Regions from separate parts of the Halomonas sp. BDJS001 genome, predicted to be linked through region 1. Evidence: riboswitches for the same ligand, from Rfam matches in the RefSeq annotation. Region 1 holds a riboswitch; the other holds the start of a gene.
The links. A riboswitch is a leader RNA that binds a small molecule or an ion and turns the genes downstream of it on or off. The one in region 1 is predicted to bind thiamine pyrophosphate.
Positions count from the first base shown of each region.

Region 2: linked by a shared signal. The riboswitch ahead of thiM (hydroxyethylthiazole kinase) and the one ahead of OM794_RS15285 (sodium:solute symporter) in region 1 are both predicted to bind thiamine pyrophosphate.

Region 1 covers NZ_CP110535.1:3,276,648-3,282,388, reverse strand. Annotated here, with positions in the region: gene OM794_RS15300 (CoA-acylating methylmalonate-semialdehyde dehydrogenase) at 1-911, shown strand, start outside; gene OM794_RS15295 (hypothetical protein) at 992-1,690, opposite strand; gene OM794_RS15290 (peroxidase-related enzyme) at 1,868-2,449, shown strand; TPP riboswitch at 2,538-2,644, shown strand; gene OM794_RS15285 (sodium:solute symporter) at 2,634-4,007, shown strand; gene OM794_RS15280 (diguanylate cyclase domain-containing protein) at 4,077-5,501, shown strand; partial or broken gene OM794_RS15275 (magnesium transporter CorA family protein) at 5,529-5,741, shown strand, end outside.
Region 2 covers NZ_CP110535.1:191,449-197,189, reverse strand. Annotated here, with positions in the region: gene ampC (class C beta-lactamase) at 1-379, shown strand, start outside; gene OM794_RS00985 (cupin domain-containing protein) at 534-1,199, shown strand; gene OM794_RS00980 (DUF6164 family protein) at 1,216-1,584, opposite strand; gene gloA (lactoylglutathione lyase) at 1,594-2,127, opposite strand; gene OM794_RS00970 (hypothetical protein) at 2,371-2,715, shown strand; TPP riboswitch at 2,958-3,056, shown strand; gene thiM (hydroxyethylthiazole kinase) at 3,080-3,889, shown strand; gene thiE (thiamine phosphate synthase) at 3,879-4,511, shown strand; gene OM794_RS00955 (LysR family transcriptional regulator) at 4,508-5,428, shown strand; gene OM794_RS00950 (DoxX family protein) at 5,507-5,741, shown strand, end outside.

The DNA.
Region 1 (5,741 bases):
CAGCAGGCGTGCTCAACGTAGTGCACGGTGGCCCGGAGGTGGCCAACCAAATAGCCGATCATCAGGATATCAAAGCGCTGTCATTCATCGGCTCCACCCATGTGGGGTCGCTACTCTACAACCGTGCGGCAGCAGCAGGTAAACGCATGCAGGCGATGATGGGCGCCAAGAATCACTGTGTGGTAATGCCTGATGCAAACCGCAGCCAAGCGATCAATAACTTGCTGGGCTCAGCCTTTGGTGCTGCGGGCCAACGCTGCATGGCGAACTCGGTAGTGGTGCTGGTTGGCGAGGCGCGCGAGTGGCTAAGCGATATAGTCGATGCGGCGCGAGCAATGAAAGTAGGCCCGGGCACTCAGCTTGATGCAGATCTGGGCCCGTTGGTGTCACCGGCCGCCCGGGATCGTGTCCTGCGTTTAATCGATGCGGGGGAAAAAGAGGGCGCCAAGCTGATGGTCGATGGGCGTAAGGTGCAGGTAGAGGGTTACCCCAATGGTAACTTTGTGGGGCCAACCCTGTTTGCTGACGTTACCGCCGATATGACCATTTATCGCGAAGAGATTTTTGGCCCCGTGCTGTGTGTGGTCAGCGTTGAAACGCTGGATGAGGCGATCGCCTTTATCAATGCCAACCCCAACGGCAACGGTACCTCCATCTTTACTAACTCAGGTTGGGTGGCGCGCCGTTTTGAAACCGATATCGACGTTGGTCAAATTGGTATTAACGTACCAATCCCCGTACCGGTCGCTTACTTTAGTTTCACCGGTTCAAGAGCTTCAAAACTGGGTGATTTAGGGCCTAACGGTAAGCAGGCTATAGCGTTCTGGACACAAACCAAAACCGTTACGGCACGTTGGTTCGAACCAGAAAATGTTTCCAGCGGTATCAATAGCACGATTTCGCTGGGTTAAAGAGCCTTGCTTCCTGTATTAACAAAACTGGCCCTGCGTAAAGCAGGGCCAGTTGATGGGGGAGGTGCTGGCCTTCCTTGCTAAAAATTATCGAATAAAGGTAGGCTTTCCTCGAGTAGTTGCTCGATAGGGCCGAGCTGGCTTTCATGCAGCACTAACATTGACTCTCCCTCCATGAAGTGTTCAGCGGGCGGAACCAGTAGGGCGAATTCACCCTCTTCAAGGTGAAATTCGTGTATTTCGCGCATACCCAACGGGGTCATGCACTGAGTGCAGCGGTAGGTGTCATCTTCGCCATAAATCAGCCGATGGTACATTTTAAACAGCGTATACAGGGCTAAACCGCCCTCAAACGCGGGCCAGCGGGCTGGGGTATCGCGAATGTCATTGGTAAGGTCTTGCCCTTCAGCTTTGGCGTCTGCAATTGCATCGGCGAGTGGGGCGGCAAGGATGGCGTTTTTGTCGGCAGGTAACGGCGTGTTGTGCTTGGAGGCTTGTTCAAAATCCTGTACCGCGCGCTTAAAGTCAGGCACACCACCGAGCGCGTAGTCGACATGCTGTAAGTCTTCAGGCTCAAAGCCGCCGTTTTCCCAGCCATGGATAACACGAAGGGTCATCTGATCCCGTTTCATTGGGCGTGCAAGTAACATATGCAGCATAATACGAATGTGCAACTGGCGCTCATCGGTATCATTTTCAAATGCTCGATAGGGGTCAGTAAACAGCTCATTTAGACGACCAGGGGTATGTTCCTTGGCTTCGGCTTCGTTTTGGTTCATGACAGTGTCCCTTTGAACGAACTGTTTATTAAGAGTAGCGCGCGGTTTTTATCACAGATCGATACATCAGTATGGCGAGCAGGTTGGCTGATTAAAAGCCTCTTAATTTAGCTTTTTGTTACCCATCGGCTAAACCGTTTTTACCAGATATTTAAATTTAACAATAAAGAGGTGAACATGTCTGCATCATTAAGTCGTTTTAACGTTCCTGAAACACTGGATGACCTGCCGGAAGATATTCGCAGTACCATTTTAGCGGTTCAGGAGAAAGCGGGTTTCGTGCCCAATGTGTTTCTGATGCTGGCCCATCGCCCCGCTGAGTTTCGGGCTTTTTTTGCCTATCATGATGCGTTAATGGAGCGCGAATCGGAAACGCTCACCAAAGCCGAGAAAGAGATGATTGTGGTCGCCACTAGTGCACGCAACCGCTGCTTATATTGTGTGGTCGCTCACGGTGCCCTGGTGCGTATTTACAGTAAAGACCCGCTGCTCGCTGATCAAGTGGCGATCAATCATCGTGTAGCGCCGATTAGCGAGCGCCACCGTGTTATGCTCGATTTTGCTATGCACTGCGCTATCGATGTGGGTGAAATGACTGATGAATGGCTCTCCCGCCTGCTGGAAGTAGGCTTTAGCCAAGAGGACTGCTGGGATATAGGCGCCATCGCGGCGTTTTTTGGCCTGTCGAATCGGTTGGTCACCCTGGCGGGCACGCCGCCCAATGAGGAGTTCTACTTAATGGGGCGTGTACCTCGCTAACATGCGGCCACGGTATCCTAAGCTTTACTAAGCGGTTATTCTGATTGAGAATAGTTCCTGAATCAGTTCTTAACCTCGTATCTACATTCACTGTCGCCAGGGGAGCCCTGCTTTAAAGGGCTGAGATGCGCGCTGCGCAGACCCTGGAACCTGATCCGGTTCGTACCGGCGGAGGAAGCGCGACATGCTTTATTTGACGTCAGCCGTGCTTGGCGCGGCGCTGTGCTGCTTTGCTTATTTAGGCCTGCGAGCTCGCTGGGTGGATGGCCCACTTGACGACTATGTCACTGCTCGTAATTCGCAAACGGCTTCTACCCTTGGACTCTCCTTTCTAGCCTCCGGGATGGGGGCATGGATTCTCTTTGCGCCCCCTGAAATTGGTGCCTTTGTTGGCCCGCTGGCCCTGGCAGGCTATGCCCTTGGCTCTGCGCTGCCATTTATCGTTTTAGGGCTGTATGGGCCAAAGATTCGCCGTGCGCTGCCCGAGGGGCGCAGCATCGCCGAGTTTGCTGAGGCGTGCTATGGTGCGGGTGTACGGCGCTGGGTAACGCTGGTATCCATTGCCTATATGGCCTGTTTTTTAGCCGCCGAGCTAACCGCCATTGGGGCAATCACTGCGTTACTTTCCGATGTGCCCCCTGCACTGGTGATTATTGGCGTAGCGCTTACTACGCTGGTGTATACCGCAGCGGGAGGCCTGCGAGCCAGCCTTGCCACTGACCGCTGGCAGGCGTGGCTGCTGTTGGTTCTGCTGTGTGTGGTGGGGATCATGGCGCTATGGCGACTTCCCACTATTCCCGCTGAGGCTGTGCTTCCTTCTATTCCCGTTTCCAGTGCGCTCAGCGTAGCGTTAACGCTAGTGATCGCGGTTACTGCAGCTAACCTTTTCCACCAAGGCTATTGGCAGCGCGTGTGGGCTGCGCAAGACGATCAGAGCTTGGGGCGCGGAGCATGGTTAGGTGGGGCGATGACGGTGGTCGTCGTCATGGTCATTGGCGGTTTGGGCGTTTTGGCTGCCATGAGTGGTGTGCAACTGGGAGAGCCACCAATGCCGTTTTTTGCTCTGCTAAGCGATGCGCCTGTTTGGTTGACGCTACCCGCCTTGATATTAGCGGTGACTTTAGTCGCCTCCAGCGTTGATACGCTGCAAAACGGTATTGCCTCGCTGGTGGTCGCACGCAGCGAGCAGAAGGGCGTTTCACTGGTGGCTGCCCGCTGGGTAACGGTGGTGGTGATGATTCCGGTGGTATTGATTGCCTTACAGGGGCTGTCGGTACTGCGGCTGTTTTTGATTGCCGACTTGCTGTGTGCCGCGATTGTGGTGCCTGTATTGCTTGGCCTGTGGCAACGTATGACGCCAATTGCAGCCATTGGGGGTGGTGTTGCAGGTTTGCTAGGTGCCATTCTTCCTGGGTGGTTAAGCCAAGGAAGCCTGATAGCAGGGATCTTGGCTGCCAGTTTTCCAGGCAGTATCCCTACCCTGGGGCCATTCGTCGGTGCGTTAATCGCCTCCACGTTAACGAGTGTGCTGCTCGCGTTTTCAACCAGAAAAAAGTGAGATGTAAGCAGTAAAGAGCTGATCGCGTTATGCTAGCAGAATAATAGCTACCTCATGGTTGATATGACAATGAGTTTCCCCACGGCACCTGACGAAGATGCGCGGTTAGCAGCCCTTTATGAGCTTGCACTTTTAGACACCCCTGAAGAGCCTGCTTTTGACCGCATTACGAGGCTGGTGACCAAGCTGCTAAACGTGCCTATCTCGACGGTGACGTTGGTAGATGCGCAACGGCAGTGGTTTAAGTCGAGTATTGGCGTTGAGACCCAAGAGACATCTCGCGATGTGGCTTTCTGCGCTTATACCATTTTGTCCTCAGAGCCCTTTATTGTTGAGGATGCCAGCCAAGATGCCCGTTTTTCTCAAAACCCCTTAGTGGCTGCTCCCGATGGCATCCGTTTTTATGTGGGTATTCCATTACACTCTTTGCAAGGCTTGGCACTGGGGTCACTCTGCGCTCTCGACACTAAGCCACGCGTCGTGAGCGCGGATGAGTTAGCGACCTTGCAAGACTTAGCGGCAATAGCGACAGAGGAAGTGCATTTGCGTGAGCGGGTGGTGCTGGAGAAGAAAAATGCCGAGGCATATCAGCAACAATTGAATGAATTACACCGCAGTATGGAGTGCCAAATCGAGCGGCGTACCAATGAGCTCAATTTAGTCATCGAGTCAGCTTATGATGCCTATATCAGCATTGATGCCCACGACGTGATTTTGGACTGGAACCGAGCAGCGGAGGTGATGTTTGGTTGGCCGCGCAAAGAAGCACTGGCAAGGACAATAACGGAGCTTATTTTCCCCACCGGATTACCTCCCAGCAATAACCGTGCTGCCATTATATCGACGGCACGACGCCGGGATGATACTGAACTACCTGTTGAAATTCGTATTAAGGCGTTAATGATTGATGGGCGCGAGCGGCGCAGCCTTTTTATCCACGATATTACCGAGCGTCAGCAGCTTGAGCGACTGCGCGATCAACAGGCGCGTGAAGACGTGCTTACCAAGCTACCTAACCGACGGGCTTTGGATGAGCGCTTACCTGAAGCAATGGCTCGCACTCGACGTACCCAGCAACCCTTAGCCGTGCTGTTTATGGATCTGGATGGTTTTAAAGCGATTAACGATATCTATGGCCATGCCATGGGCGATGAACTGCTACGCGTGATTACTAAAAGGTTGGTGCAGGCTATTCGTGAAACCGATTATGTCGCGCGCTGGGCCGGGGACGAGTTTGTTTTACTCTTGGAAGGCAGTGAGCCTACGGCCATTGAGCAGTTGGCTGACAAATTAATCCAGGTAGTTCAAGAGCCAATGGCTGCTGGCAAAGCAGCGCTAAACGTCAGCGTTAGCATTGGGGTTGCTCTGTATCTACCCGCCAGCGCAGAGACCGCCAACGAACTGCTAAAGCGTGCCGATGTGGCGATGTATGAAGCCAAGCGCTCTGGAAAAGCCCAAGTGCGTATTGCCCACCCTGTTGATAAAGCTTGTTAAGCACCAGGGAAACCTTCAAGGACGAGCATGATTCGAACGATTTTGACCACCCCAGAAGGCGAAACTCACGAGGGCGATGAACGCCTAATGGCCGTGTGGCACTCCAACCCTGGCAGCCATATCTGCATCGATATGCAGGGCGAGTCCCAACAAAGTGAGCGGGCGATTTTAGAGGCGTTTGAGTTCCATCCCATGGCGATTCAGGATGCCCACAAAGAGCGCCATCCGCCAAAAATCGAA
Region 2 (5,741 bases), 1.9 Mb from region 1:
GGGTGCAACGGCGCTTGATGAGCCATTGAGCCAAGCCTTGGCGACTACGCGCACAGGCTACTTTGAGGTTGGCAATATGACGCAGGGCCTGGGCTGGGAAAGTTACGCCTACCCGGTGGCGCTTGAGCAACTGCTAGAGGGTAACTCCCTTGAGATGATCCTGGAGCCCAACCCCGTCGACCGCCTAACCCCGCCGTTAGCCCCCAGGCAGCAGGCACTCTACAACAAGACCGGCTCGACCAACGGTTTTGGTGGCTATGTGGCCTTTGTGCCCAGCGAGCAGGTCGGTATTGTCATGCTGGCCAACCGTAACTACCCCAATCAGGCGCGTATCGAGGCAGCCCACCACCTCCTTTCCGAGCTGACTGAAGCGCCCTAAGTAGGCCACCCGACCACCTAACGCCGCCTGCGGGCGGCTTTTTTATGGCCATATAGCGAAGATCAAACAACCGAAAGTTGCATTTTTTGCTATCAATAAGGAGACTAGTCCCCCTCCTCCCCGTCACTTACCTTCACTGCGAAGAGCCATTCCCATGCGTCTAAACGCCGATTTTAGCCACTTTGCCTGTGTTACCCCGGAAGAGTACCAGTGGGTCGACTCCCCCAGCGCGGGGGTAGAGCGCATGATGTTTGACCGAATTGGTGACGAAGTTGCCCGCGCGACCAGCCTCGTTCGCTACGCCCCCAACACCCAGTTTGAGCGGCATACCCACGGTGGCGGCGAAGAAATTCTGGTACTGGAAGGTGTGTTCGCCGATGAGCATGGGCGCTACGCCGCCGGCAGCTACTTACGCAACCCCATCGGTACCGGCCATACCCCGCAGATTGGCGAAGAGGGCGCGCTGATTTTTGTCAAACTGCATCAGTTTGATCCTAACGACACGCTCCAGCTGGCGGTGCCCGCCCACCGGCTGCCCTGGCAGCCAGACCGGCGCCCGCGCATCGCCTACAAGATGCTGCACACCTACAAACAAGAGCGCACCAGCCTGGAACGCTGGTCGGCGGGCACTTCCATTACCTACCCCACGCTGCTGGGCGGTCTCGAGTTTTTGATTCTGGAAGGCACGCTAAGCGATAGCGAGCAGAGCTACACTGCGGGCACCTGGTGCCGCTACCCGAGCGGTGCAGCGCCAGCGCTAACGGCTGGTGAGGATGGGGTTATGATGTACCTCAAACGGGGGCACCTGCCGCCCGCTTGAGCGGTTAGATTCAGTGTCAGGCGCGGGACAAGCCTAAAAACGGCAGTAGCGTCAGGGCAGCAATAAGTCCCACGGCGAGTAGCACTAGCACGACCTGCAACGGGTGAGCGGCCAAGCGACTCCACAGCGTCTCGGCGTTACCCCGCTCAACCGCCGCCTGGTGCTCGCGTTGGGCGCGCTCAAGGCGTTCCGCCTGATAGGCCTCTAACGCCGCAATGGCAGCGTCATGTTGATGCGGGTTGCGCAGCCAAATAGCATCGACCCCCAGGCGAAAAAAGCCCGCCTGGGTCTCATAGGTATCAAAGCCATGGGCGGCGAGCAGGTCACGCACCTCCATGGCTTCTTCGTCGGTCACATGGCGCAGCCGGAACAGTAGTTCAGCCATTGGCGTGCCTCAGTCGCTTTTCCCTACCATCAGGTCTGCCTGAATCACTTCGATCCAGTAACCGTCCGGGTCTTTAACGAAGATAACATCTTTCATCTTGCCCTGGTCAGCGCGTTTCACAAAGGTCACGTCGTGCTCGTCGAACCACGCCTGGGCCGCTGCCAAATCCGGTACGTTAAAGCAGATATGCCCGAAGCCCTGGGGCTGCGCGTTGCCATCGTGGTAGGCAAAATCTTGCTGGTCTTCAGTGCCCCAGTTGTGGGTCAGCTCTAGCAATCCTTTCTGGCTAAACGTCCAGGCGGTACGCGCTTGGGCATCTTCGGGCACGCTGTCGCTGGGCTCTACATTGGCCAGGAAGTAGAGCGAAAACTGCATCTCTTCGAAATCCAACCGCCGCATTACCTGCATACCAAACACTTTTGAGTAGAACGCCAGTGCTCGCTCAGGGTCTTTCACTCTCAGCATGGTGTGGTTTAAACGAAACCCTTGGGTTTGGGGTGGTGTGGCCACAACGCCGGGATGCTGCTCGCCTTGAAAACTCATTTTGCTCTCCTGTCGCTGATGCTGATCATTAGATCCATTCGCCTCACGTCCCGTTTACCATGGGGGCTTTAGGGCCATAATACCAGCCCTTACAAGCATGTAGGATTCACCAACTCAGTATCACATTAGGCGCACTGGCAATACTAAACAGAAACCCTACACTTATTATTCATAAGCTCTACAAAAAGCAGTTTCCGCAACATGAGTGATGCCCCACCTTTGAGGCGTCCACAGGAGTTTTTCATGAGTGCGATCGATATGACGCTGGGTGACCGCCTGACGCTAAAACAGCTTTCCAATGCGCTTCATAACGGTTTTTCGCCAATTGTTGAAGTCGAGTCGATGGATGGAATCTACAAAGTACGTTTTCATCATGCTAACGGCGTGTCTGAGCTTAGCGATAACAAGGGCCACGTCAGCACTTTCCTGGGCACCGGTGAAATCCGCGATACCCTGGGCCAACTGGGCTTGACCCACGGCGTGCTGACCTTCGCCGACCAGTGTGGTGACGAGATGATTGGGGTAGAGGGTAAAGCGATGACACCTGATGAAATGCTTACCTACGGTACACGTATTTCGTTTCGTTAGATGCCAGAGACCCGGCAAGGTTATCCAATAACGGATACGAGGGCAGGTTGAAGCGAGGGCCTTTCGACCAGGGCCGGAAAAAGTTTCATACATTTCCGGCATTTCCACCCTCCATGGCGGTCAGATGGCGAAAGTAGCGCCCAAGGACGGGTTAACAGCGCCCTCGCGTAAACCTGCGCTCGATAACGAGATGTGCGATGGCGTAGGAGGGCTTTACAGGGCGACTTCAGGCAAGGATAGTAATCCCTCGACAGGGGCGCCCTTCGTTACGGTTGGGCTGAGAAGCACCCTTTGAACCTGAACCGGATAACACCGGCGTAGGGAGTCGTGGTAACGCTTACCACCTCCCTGCCGGGAGGATGCTATGACTCTACGCCCGCTTGGCGATTACCTTGCGACGCTGCGCGCAGCCACACCGCTGGTTCACTGTATGACCAACTATGTGGCCATGAACAGCACTGCCAACCTGCTGTTAGCCACCGGCGCGTCGCCCGCCATGCTGCATGCGCCTGAAGAAGTGGCTGAATTCACGGCTATTTCCGCGGGGCTTTCGATCAATATTGGCACGATCTCCTCCCACTGGGCCGATGCGATGCTGACCGCCACAGCGACTGCTGATCAACACGCAATTCCTTGGGTACTGGATCCCGTCGCCGTTGGCGCCACGCGCTATCGCCAAACGCTGTGCACGCAACTGCTGGCCAATAAACCCAGCGTGATTCGTGGCAACGCGTCTGAAATTCTTGCCCTTAACGGTTTAGCTAGCCAAGGCCGCGGCGTGGACACCACAGCCGCCACCGACCAAGCCGTGGATGCTGCGATAGCGTTAGCGCAAAAACACGGCTGTATTGTCGCGATGACCGGTGAAAGCGACTGGGTGACGGACGGCAAACAGCACTACCGCATTAACGGTGGCCACCCTTTGATGCCTCGCGTAACAACGCTTGGCTGTGGGCTGAGCGCGCTAGTGGCGGGATTTGTGGCTGCCAGCCGCGATGCCCCACTGGGTGCAACGGCAGCCGCACTGGCCTGCTTTGCGGTCACAGGGGAGCGTGCAGGCAGCCACGCCAACGGACCTGGTAGTTTTCAAGTGGCACTACTGGATGCGCTTTATCAACTCACTCCTGACGACCTCACTACTTATGCCCAACTGGAGGCAACCCATGCCGCTTGATCTATCGCTCTATTTGGTCACCGATGCCCCGCTCTGCCGAGAGCATGGTTTGGAACAAACGGTTGAGGCAGCGGTAAGAGGCGGCGTCACCATCGTGCAGTTGCGTGACAAGCATGCCAGCGATGAACAAATGACCGCCCAAGCCAAACGGTTAAAAGCACTTCTGGCGGGCACCGGCGTGCCGCTGATCATTAACGACCGCTTGCAGGTGGCATTAGAAAGCCAGGCAGATGGACTGCATGTCGGCCAGAGCGACGTCGCCGTTCAGGAAGCGCGCCGGGTGTTAGGTGAGCAGGCGATTATCGGCTTGTCGATCAATACCATCGCCCAACTGCAAGCCACGCCGTTTGAGCTGCTTGATTATGTCGGGATTGGCCCGGTGTTTGCCACCCAGAGCAAGCAGGATCACGCCCAGCCCATCGGCTTTGGTGGCTTGGCTGCGCTGGTCAAGGCGTGCCCACTGCCCAGCGTGGCCATTGGTGGGCTGAAAGCGGATCATGCGATTAGCGTACAGCGGGCAGGAGCGAATGGTTTAGCGGTGATATCGGCTATTTGTGGTCAGCCCGACCCTTACCAGGCAGCGCGCGCTTTTCAGGTTTTCCAAGCTGCTTCGGCGTCATGAATCAGTTGGAGCATATCGTCGCTTTTGTGCGGGTAGCCGAGCTGGGTAGCTACACCCGCGCTGCCGAAGCGCTGGATCTTTCCCGCACGCGGGTATCCCGTCAGGTCATGGCACTGGAAGAGACGCTGGGGGCGCGTCTGATACAGCGCACTACGCGACGGCTACACCTCACCGAAGCCGGGGAGCGCTATCTGGTTCGCGCCCAAGGGATTCTGCAAGCGCTCGATGAAGCCGCCGCCGAGGTGGGCCAAGGTACCAGCGATGTGCGCGGGCGGCTGCGGGTGAATGGGCCGATGAGCTTTGGCACCCGCTACCTGGCGCCACTCGTCGCTCAATTTATGCAGGCCCATCCAGCGCTTGAAGTGCGTCTGGATCTGAACGACCGCCGCGTCGACCTGCTGGAAGAGGGGTATGACTTGGCCATTCGTATCGGCAGCCTGCCTGATTCCAGCCTGGTGGCACGACGTCTGACCCGCTGCCGACTGCTGTTTTGCGCCTCGCCGGAGTACCTTTCCATCCACGGTGAACCCCGCAGCGTTAAAGACCTTGCCGAGCACCGCTGCCTGCGCTATCGCAGCGGCCAGCAGAGCGCTGACTGGCAGATTGCCACACAGTCGTTGACGGTCAATGGCCCGCTGGAAAGCAATAACGGCGATGTACTCACCCACGTCGCGGAAGCAGGCCTGGGCATCGCTCAACAGCCCAGCTTTCTGGTTACAGAGAGTATCGCCAGCGGGCGTTTAGTGCCCATTTTGGCCAATGAGCCACCGGTGAGGCTCGATGTGCACGCGCTCTACCCCGCCCGGCGCTACCTGCCCGCCAAGGTGGAGCGCTTTATCGACCTGCTTACCGAAGCATGGGGCGATCCGCCGGTTTGGGAGCAAAACATTGGATTGTCGCCAATTTCGCAACAGTGATGTGCAAAATAAGCTGATTATCTCGATCTTATCCGGCTGTAAAGTAGCGTCATCAACCACTCGATGGAAGCTACTCCTATGACAACGTATACTCACTCCACTCCCGCTTTACAGCCCTCTCTACAGCCCCATGCCATCTCGCTACTGCGTGTTGCGTTGGGTGTGATGGCGCTGGCCCACGGTTTGCTCAAGGTGTTTGTGTTTACCCTGCCCGGCACCGTCGGCTATTTTGAATCACTGGGTTTACCCGGATTTCTGGCCTACTTGACCATTGCAGCCGAAATCGGCGGTGGAGCCGCCCTGATTCTGGGTG